One region of the Nonomuraea sp. NPDC050691 genome, then DNA from elsewhere that is predicted to be linked to it. Evidence: predicted binding sites of a transcription regulator. Region 1 holds the regulator's gene; each other region holds the start of a gene.
What was found. Region 1 encodes HrcA, which represses chaperone genes, less so after heat shock. Its sites were predicted from a motif close to TTGGCACTCTCNNNNNGAGAGTGCCAA; they were not measured.
Positions count from the first base shown of each region.

Region 2: the regulator HrcA is predicted to act here: its motif matches at 1,797-1,823, upstream of AB0H81_RS33770 (DNA starvation/stationary phase protection protein).
Region 3: the regulator HrcA is predicted to act here: its motif matches at 1,935-1,961, upstream of AB0H81_RS06620 (FmdB family zinc ribbon protein).

Region 1 covers NZ_JBFAIA010000138.1:16,655-19,856, reverse strand. The annotation lists gene AB0H81_RS33425 (hypothetical protein) at 1-487, opposite strand, end outside; gene hrcA (heat-inducible transcriptional repressor HrcA) at 640-1,653, shown strand; gene dnaJ (molecular chaperone DnaJ) at 1,665-2,804, shown strand; gene AB0H81_RS33410 (16S rRNA (uracil(1498)-N(3))-methyltransferase) at 2,833-3,202, shown strand, end outside.
Region 2 covers NZ_JBFAIA010000142.1:2,176-5,377, forward strand. The annotation lists gene AB0H81_RS33765 (alkaline phosphatase PhoX) at 22-1,056, opposite strand; gene AB0H81_RS33770 (DNA starvation/stationary phase protection protein) at 1,259-1,726, opposite strand; gene AB0H81_RS33775 (helix-turn-helix domain-containing protein) at 1,833-2,558, shown strand; gene AB0H81_RS33780 (VIT domain-containing protein) at 2,555-3,202, shown strand, end outside.
Region 3 covers NZ_JBFAIA010000010.1:33,130-36,331, forward strand. The annotation lists gene AB0H81_RS06610 (5-formyltetrahydrofolate cyclo-ligase) at 1-245, shown strand, start outside; gene AB0H81_RS06615 (potassium/proton antiporter) at 269-1,774, shown strand; gene AB0H81_RS06620 (FmdB family zinc ribbon protein) at 1,984-2,304, shown strand; gene AB0H81_RS06625 (hypothetical protein) at 3,079-3,202, shown strand, end outside.

The DNA of each region.
Region 1 (3,202 bases):
GCTGCCCCGCGTACGGTGCCTGCCCACCCGGTCCGGGGTACGGCCCCTGCGGACCCGACGGCGGTCCGTAGTACGGCCCCTGAGCGCCGGACGGAGGACCGTAAGGGCCCTGCGGACCCGAGACCGGGCCCGGGGGCGGGCCGTACGGTCCCTGCTCGCCTGAAGGCGCCCCGTAGGGGCCCTGCGGGGGAGGCGCCTGCGGGTAGGGGGCGTGCGCACCCGTCGAAGGTCCCGGCCCGTAGGGCGGCGGCGGGTAGGCTCGCTGCTCACCCGACGGCCCGCCGTGGGGCGGAGGCGGGTACGGGGCCTGCTGCGGCGTGCCGTGGGGGCCCGTCTGGTACGGCTGCCGCCCGTACGGCGGCGGAGCCTGACCGCCCTGCGGCGGGCCGTGCGGGGGAGGAGCGGGCTGACCGGGGTACGGGCCGGATCCGGGCGCCGGGCCGGGCGGCTCGGACCCTGGCGGCTGGGACGGGGAATCGTCGGTCATGTCGGCCAGTGTGATCCCTAAGGCCGGGCCCGCGCCAGCAGCAGGATGGTCAGGTGTTATCGCACCTTGTGGGTGAGAGCCGTACACTTGGCACTCGGGAACACAGAGTGCTAGACGGTCGTTCCCGCGAGGCAGAGGCAGGAGGTGAGCACGTGCTCGACGATCGTAAGCTGGCGGTGCTCCGCGCCATTGTCGAAGACTACGTGTCCACCAACGAACCGGTGGGCTCCAAGGCGCTGGCGGAGCGCCACAATCTCAAGGTCTCCCCCGCCACGGTCCGCAACGACATGGCCGCGCTGGAGGAGGAGGGCTACATCACCCAGCCGCACACCAGCGCGGGCCGCGTGCCGACCGACAAGGGCTACCGGCTGTTCGTCGACCGGTTGTCCCAGGTCAAGCCGCTGTCCGCGGCGGAGCGGCGGGCGATCGAGACGTTCCTGGCCGGGGCGGTCGACCTCGACGACGTGGTCACCCGCACCGTCCGGCTGCTCGCGCAGCTCACCCGGCAGGTGGCGGTCGTGCAGTACCCGACGCTGACCCGCTCGACGGTCCGGCACGTCGAGATCGTGCCGCTGACCGAGCGGCGGGTCATGCTGGTCCTCATCACCAACACCGGCCGCGTCGAGCAGCGGGTCGTCGAGCTGCCCGAGGTCGTGGAGGACACCCGCATCGCGCACCTGCGGGCCGTGCTCAACGCCTCACTCGACGGCTGCGGCCTGAGCGCCGTGCCCGAGCTGGTCGCCGACCTTCCCGAGCGGCTGCCCGCCGAGGACCGGCCGGCCGTGGCCACGATCCTGTCGGTGCTGCTCGAGACCCTCGTCGAACGCCACGACGAGAAGATCGTCTTCGCCGGGGCGGCCAATCTCGCCGGCGCCGACTTCACCACCGGCCTGCGCGCCGTGCTGGAGGCCCTGGAGGAGCAGGTCGTGCTCATGCGGCTGCTCGGCGAGACGTCCGGCGACACCCCGTCCGCGCTCACCGTGCGCATCGGCTCGGAAAACCCCTATCTCCACGGCACGTCCATCGTCGCGACCGGATACGGTTCTGGCGACAACCAACTGGCACGCCTCGGCGTGCTGGGTCCCACGAGGATGGACTACCCCGTGACGATGGGCGCCGTACGCGCGGTGGCACGCTACGTCAGCCAGATCCTGGCTGCATCATAAGAGGTCGATAAGTGGCAAACAGCGACTACTACGCCACCCTCGGGGTGCGCCGTGACGCCAGTCAGGACGAGATCAAGAAGGCCTACCGCAGGCTGGCCCGGGAGCTCCACCCTGACGTGAACCCCGACCCTGAGACCCAGGAGCGGTTCAAGGAGATCACGCAGGCCTACGAGGTGCTGTCCGACGCGAACAAGCGCCAGATGTACGACCTCGGCGCCGACCCGTTCGGTGGCGCCGCGGCGGGCGCGGGGGCCGGCGGTTTCGGCGCGGGCTTCCCGTTCAGCGACATCATGGACGCGTTCTTCGGCTCGGCCGGCGGCTCCCGCGGTCCCCGCTCGCGCGCCCGCAGGGGCCGCAACGCGACCATCCGCGTCGAGCTCGACCTGCGCGAGACCGCGTTCGGCACCACCCGTGAGCTGGTCGTCGACACGGCCGTGCTGTGTGAGGTCTGCCAGGGCGCCGGCGCCGCGCCCGGCACCCACCCCGACACCTGCGACATGTGCAACGGCCGCGGCGAGATCTCCCAGGTCACCCGGTCGTTCCTGGGCCAGGTCATGACCTCCCGGCCGTGTCCCCAGTGCGGCGGCTTCGGGTCGATCATCCGCCACCCCTGCCAGGAGTGCTCCGGCGACGGCCGCGTGCGCACCCGCCGTACGATCAAGGTGCGCATCCCGGCGGGAGTCGAGGACGGCACCCACATCCAGCTCGCCGGCGAGGGCGAGGTCGGCCCCGGCGGCGGCCCGCCCGGCGACCTGTTCCTGGAGATCGTCGAGCGCCCGCACGAGATCTTCGAGCGGCGCGGCGACGACCTGCACTGCACGGTGCAGATCCCGATGACGGCCGCGGCGCTCGGCACCGTGCTCACCGTGGAGACGCTCGACGGCGCCGAGGAGATCGACGTGCGGCCGGGCACCCAGTCGGGGCAGGTCATCACGATGTACGGCCGGGGCGTGCAGCGGCTCAACGAGAGCGGCCGGGGCGACCTGCTGATCCACGTCAACGTCGAGACGCCGTTGCGGCTCGACCCGGCGCAGGAGGAGCTGCTGCGCGAGCTGGCCAAGCTGCGCGGCGAGGAGCGGCCTCCGGGCAAGTTCGCGCCGGGCCAGCAGGGTTTTTTCTCACGGCTGCGCGACGCGTTCAACGGGAGATGAGGGCGCCGCGCGGGAGAGACGGGCGGACGTGAGCGTTCCCGTCTTCCTGTCCGACGCCCTGGGCGGGTCCGAGCTGGTGCTCGACGGCCCCGAGGGGCGCCACGCCGCGGCCGTGCGTCGGCTGCGCGCCGGTGAGCGGGTGGACCTGACCGACGGCGCCGGCGCGGTCGCCGAGTGCGTGGTGCGCGAGGCGCTGAAGGACTCCCTGCGGCTCGACGTGGTCGGACGGTACGACGTGCCGGCCCCCCGGCCCCGGATCGTGGCCGTGCAGGGCCTGCCGAAGGGCGACCGGGGCGAGCTCGCCGTCGAGATGATGACCGAGGCGGGCGTCGACGTGATCGTCCCGTGGGCGGCCTCGCGCAGCATCACGCAGTGGAAGGGCGACCGGGCGGCCAAGG
Region 2 (3,202 bases), on a different contig from region 1:
CGGCCTGAGCGATCCCGAAGGTCAGTGGCGGAAGGGGCCGGTCACCTCGAAGGTGTGGCCGTCCCCCGGCTCGCCGGCCGGGCCGCGCCGGGAGGAGAAGTACAGGCGCGAGCCGTCGGGCGAGAACGCGGGCCCGGTCAGCTCCGCGCCGGTGTGCCCCTCCAGCAGCAGGAACGGGGTGATCGCCCGGTCGGGGGTGATGACGTCGACGCCCATCGTGTCCCTGGTCACGTACAGGTCGCCGGAGGGCGCTGCGGTGACGGCCCGCACGCCGCCGCACAGCCGCTCCAGCGTGGAGGTCTCCGCGTCGTAGGCCCACAGGCCGCGGTCGCCCTTGGTGGTGAGGTAGCAGACCCCGTCGGCGTAGTGGCAGCCCTCGGCGCCGTCGAAGCGGCGCGCCTCCTCCACCTGATGGCGCGTGGCCTTGAGCAGCGCGGCGGGCGAGGGCACGGGCCGCCAGCCGCCGGAGACGCACAGCACCTCCAGCCGCCCCTCGGTCAGGTCGCCCCAGTCGCCCGGCACGAACCGGTAGAAGCACCCGTCGGACTCGCCCTCGGTGAGGTAGACGACCTGGCGGTCGGGGTCGCAGGCGGCTGCCTCGTGCCGGAAGCGCCCCATGGCCAGGCGGGGCCGGGCGGCGCGGGCGCCGTACGGGTCGCACTCGAAGACCTGACCGCGGTGGCCCAGCTCGCACGACAGCCACGTGTTCCAGGGGGTGGCGCCGCCGGCGCAGTTGAGGTCGGTGCCGGACAGGATGCGATAGGCGTCGGCGATCGTGCCGTCCGGGGCGAACCGCAGGGCCGCGGCGCCGCCGAGCAGGGGCAACTCGGAGTTGGACACGAGGATCCAGCCGGCGCCGTCGGGGAAGCAGGCGCCGCCGTCGGGCGCCGCGTGCCAGGTCAGGCCGGCCACCTTGCGGCCGGAGCGCGCCACGACCCGGCCGGTGAACCCGGCGGGCAGGACGAGCCCGTCGCCGCCGTACGGGGCGAGCGGGCCGTACGGGCCGACCGCCTCCCTGCGGAGCGGGCCCGTGCGGAGGAGAGTCTTGCGGGACATGGTCAGGCCTCCCTCTGGATCCACGCTAGTCGACCGCATGGACATGAATGGCGGGATCCCGGCCGCCGAACGGCACGCGAACCCCGGCCCACCGGCCTGCCGCATCCGTGCATATCGCCCACATCTCCTCGCTGCTCCGCGGCGCCTCGTACGGCATGGAAAAGCCCGGGGCCGCGCGGGGCTCCGGGCTTCACCGGCGCGGTCAGCGCTGGGCCTGGAACATCCAGCGTTCCTTGTCGATGTCCTGCGCGATCGCGATCAGGATGTCCTGGCTGGCCGGGTCGGGCTCGTCGGTCTCCTCGATCCGCTCGCGCAACCGCCGGCCGATCCCGTCGAGGATGTCCGTGATCGTGGCCACGACCTTGCCGTCCTCGATCCAGCCGCTCTCCGGCTGCGCCAGCTTGGTGCTCTTCGCCAGGGTGGAGGAGCGGCCGTCGGGGTTGATCCCCAGCGCCGACGCGCGTTCCGCCACGGTGTCGGCGTGCGTACGCGCCAGCGAGACGAGCTCGTCGAGCTGAAGGTGGATCGAGCGGAAGTTCGGCCCGACGATGTTCCAGTGCATCTGCTTGGCGACCAGCGACAGGTCGACGAGGTCGACGAGGGTGCCCTGGAGGCACTCGGCGACCGTGCTCTTCGCCTCGCCCGAGAGGGGTCCGGTGATAGGAGCCATGATGTGTTCCTCCCCGTAGTACGACATCTCTGCTCTTCTGCACGATTTCTGGCGCTTTAATCCTCCAACATTGACACTGCAACAGTGACAGTGTCATCGTGGTGGCATGGAGGAGACCTGGACCATCGGCGAGCTGGCGGAGCGGGCGGCCGGCCTGCTGCGCGCGGGCGGGCCGAACGGCAACGGCCGGGTGCGCGAGGTGCCGGGCGAGCGGCTGATCAGGTGGTACACGACGATCGGCCTGGTCGACCCGCCGCTGTCCCGGCGCGGCCGGATCGCCCGCTACGGCCGGCGCCACCTGCTCCAGCTCGTGGCGGTCAAGCGCCTCCAGGCCGCCGGGCTGTCGATCGCCGACATCCAGGTGGCCCTGGCGGGCGCGACCGACGCCATGCTGGAGGGTGCGGCCCAGCCGGAGGACGTCGCCGCCGGCCCTCAGGACGCGGCGCGGGACGCTCGCTCCGTCGCCGCATCCCCCGCGACACAGGGACCCCCGGCAACCGCCACGTCCCCCCTCGACGGCGCGCCGGAGGTCTCCCTCGACCGCGCGCCGGAAGACCGCGCGCCGGAAGGCGGGGAGGTCCGCTTCTGGGCGCGCCCGCCGCGCGGTCGCGCCCCCTCCCCCGCCCCGGCCTCTCCCGTACCACCCGGGGCCGGCGGGCAGGGCGGGGAAGGCGCCCCGGCCGGAGGGCTGGTGCGCGGGATCAGGCTCGCGCCCGGCGTGACGCTGGTGCTCGACGGCGCCGGCCGCGCTCCTTCCATCGACGACGTCCAGGCCGTGCTCGGCGCGGCCGCCCCGCTGCTGGCGATGCTCGAAGAGAGGAAGCTCGCATGAAGATCGTTCCACTCGAGCCCGGACAGTGCCGGCCGGTGCCGGACGCCGGGTTCGGCGCGCTGCGCACCGACCGGGGCAACCTGCCGCTGGAGAGCGTGGACGTCACGGCCGCCGTCTCCGGCCTCGTCGCCGGGGTCGAGGTGGCCCAGGGGTTCCGGAACCCGTTCGACGTCACGCTGGAGGCCACGTACGTCTTCCCGCTCCCCGACCGGGCGGCCGTGACCGCCTTCCGGATGGAAGCCGGCGACCGGGTCATCGAGGGCGTCCTCAAGGAGCGCGGTCAGGCGCGGGCCGACTACGACCGGGCGCTGCGCGAGGGCAGGCGGGCGGCGATCGCCGAGGAGGAGCGGCCGGACGTGTTCACGATCCGGGTGGGCAACATCCTGCCCGGCGACCGGGTGACGGTCCGCATGTCTCTGAGCCAGCCGCTGCCGTACGAGGACGGCGCGGCCACGTTCCGCTTCCCGCTGGTGGTGGCGCCCCGGTACATCCCGGGCACCCCGCTCGACGGCCCCTCCGCCGGGGACGGCACGATGCCCGACACCGGCGCGGTGCCCGACGCCTCCCGGATCACCCCGCCGGTGCTGCTGCCCGGCTTCCCCGCGCCGGTGCGGCTGTCGCTGGCGGTGACCCTCGACCCCGCC
Region 3 (3,202 bases), on a different contig from region 1:
GCGTCGACGCGATCCGCACCGCCGCGCTGGTCATCGTCCCGGCGCTGGCCGTGGACCGGCTCACCGGGGTACGCCTGGGCCGCGGTGGCGGCTCGTACGACCGCGCCCTGGCCCGCGTCGGCCCCAACGTCCCGACTGTCGCGCTGCTCCACCCCGGCGAACTCGTCGAGAACGTCCCCTCCGAGCCGCATGACCAGCGGGTGCGCTGGGCGATCAGCCCTCGGGAACTCACTAGGCTTATGTGACCGAACGTGCGAGAGGGGGCCAGATGCCACTTGATGTCTGGCTCCTGATCGGTGCGGCGATCGTCATCGCCGCCATCGCCTCGGTACGGGTCGCGCACCGCAGCGGGCTGCCCAGCCTGCTGCTGTTCCTGGGGTTCGGACTGGTCCTGGGCGAGGCCGGGGTCGGCATCCCGTTCGACAACCCCGACCTGGCCAAGCAGATCGGCATGACCGCCCTGGCCGTGATCCTCGCCGAGGGCGGTCTGACCACGACCTGGAGCCACGTGCGCCGGGCGGTGCCGCTGGCGCTGATCCTCGCCACCGTCGGCGTCGCCGTCAGCATCGCGGTGCTGGCGCTGGCCGTCCACCTGCTGCTCGGGGTCGAACCGATCACGGCGCTCATCCTCGGCGCGGTGCTGGCGCCCACCGACGCCGCCGCCGTCTTCTCCGTGCTGCGCCGGCTGCCGCTGCCGCCCCGGCTGGCGGGCGTGCTGGAGGCCGAGTCCGGCTTCAACGACGCGCCGACCGTGATCGCCGTCGTGCTGCTGAGCGCCACGGCCCACACGACGCCGTCGATCGGCATGTTCCTGCTGGAGACCGGGGTCGAGCTGGTCATCGGCGCCGCCGTCGGCCTCGCCGTGGGGCCCGCCGGCGCGTACGCGCTGCGCCGCGTGGCCCTGCCCGCCTCGGGCCTGTACCCGATCGCCGTGCTGGCGCTGACCTTCGTCTCGTACGGCGGTGCCGTGCTGCTGCACGGCTCCGGCTTCCTGGCGATCTACCTGACGGCGCTGATCCTCGGCAACTCCCGGCTGCCGCACCGGGCGGCGACAAGGGGCTTCGCCGAGGGAGCGGCATGGCTGGCGCAGATCGGGCTGTTCGTGATGCTGGGGCTGCTGGCCAGCCCCAACGAGATGCCGTCGGCCATCGTGCCCGGCCTGATCGCCGGCACCGTGCTGGTGCTGCTGGCCCGCCCGGCGTCCGTACTGTTCAGCTCGGTGCTGGCCCGGGTGGCGCGGGTCGCGAAGGTGAGCTGGCGGGAGCAGGCGTTCCTGTCGTGGGCGGGCCTGCGCGGCGCCATCCCGATCGTGCTCGCGACCATCCCTTGGGCGGAGGGCGTGTACGGGTCGAAGGACATCTTCAACGAGGTGTTCATCATCGTGATCGTGTTCACGCTGCTGCAGGGCCCGACGCTGCCGTTCGTGGCCCGGGTGCTGGGCGTGGCCGCGCCGGGCGAGGCCCACGACCTGGAGGTCGAGGCGGCGCCGCTGGAAGAGCTCCAGGCCGACCTGCTGCAGATACGGATCCCGCCCGGCTCCGGGCTGCACGGCGTTGAGGTCTTCGAACTCCGGCTCCCGGCGGGGGCACAGGTGACGCTCGTGGTCCGCGACGGCAAGTCGTTCGTCCCGTCGGCCACCACCCGCGTCCGGACCGACGACCAGCTCCTGGTGGTGACCACGGCGGCCTGCCGGGACCAGGTGGAGAGACGACTGCGGGCAGTGAGCCGCCGAGGCAAACTGGCCGGCTGGTACGGCGAACGCGGCCTGGAGTAACGGGGCCCGTGGCACGACCAGCACAGACCGGAACATTCACCAGGCCGGACCGCGAGCACGAGACCGCCCAACCGCCCAGGTCGCACTGAGGTCGCAGTGACCTCGTACGACGAGCGATCGCCCAGGTACTGGAATAGCCGATTGACCGGATCGGTTACCATTAGCAGTCGCACAGCTCGAGTGCCAAAGCAAGCCTGAAGGAGGAGCGCGTGCCGACCTACCAGTACGCCTGCAACGACTGCGGTGAGCAGCTCGAGGTCGTCCAGAAGTTCACCGATGACGCGCTGACCGTCTGCCCCGCCTGCCAGGGCAACCTGCGCAAGGTGTTCTCGGCGGTGGGCATCGTGTTCAAGGGCTCGGGCTTCTACCGTACGGACAGCCGCTCGTCGTCGTCCTCTTCCCCCGCCTCTTCGTCGTCGTCCTCGTCCTCTTCTTCCTCGTCGTCGAGCAAGAGCGAGTCGAGCAAGAGCGAGTCGTCGTCCTCGTCCTCCTCCAGCTCAACCCCCGCAGCAGCCGCCGCCACGAACTGATTCAGTTCGACCCCGGTAACGGCCGCCACTAGGAGCTGGCCTCAGCAGGGCAGGCCACCCCGGACGACAAGCGGGTCCTCGAATCCGCGCTTGGAGTCCGTACCCAAACCGGAACCCCCGGCACACACGCGAACACTGGCTCAGCGCGCCCCCCAAGCCGCTGAGCCGGATTCACATTCGGCCCTCGTGGCAGAAGTCGTCCGAGCCCGGCAACAAGGCACGCATGAGCTGCTGGGCCGGTGACGTGCATAGACGACGTGAGCCGCCGTCGGTCCTGTCCCGACGCACACCCATCTCAAGCCAGCTCAACGTCGATTCTCCTGCTTGTCCCGCCAGGAAGGCGAGGACGTCGTCTCGCACTGCGCCCGTATCGGAAGTGTCGGGAGGGACGATCCGAACCGACACATGCACGGACGCCCGTGCGATCGCGGTATAGGCGATCTCCGCTGCACTTCACAGCCGCAGATCCCTACTCTGCGGTACGGACCCATCTGATCCGTTTCCTTCAAGCCCGCCCTGGCAGATCCGCCCCTTCAGGCACGGGCACAGCTGACCCGTTTTCTAGGGCAAGGACCTATTCGCGGTCCCCGCCTCACACGAGATCTTGTCCCGGGGGAGAAAGAACCTCAGCTGCGGGACAAAGAACTACACCTGCGGCCAGGAGCGATGCCTGCCACAAGGGTCAACCATCTGTCACTGTGCGCTCACATAGTGGGCCCTGGCCGGTTCACCGCCACAGGAGACCCTTCCTCGTTTCTGCAAAGGCAGGAATACGTGGACGTAGAAGCGCATCTTCTCGACCTGATGTCGCGCGTGCGGGCACTCGAAGCAGGCGTGCACATCACTGACGGCATCATTGCCACGATGATCGGCATCACCCACGACGTCACTCAGCTCC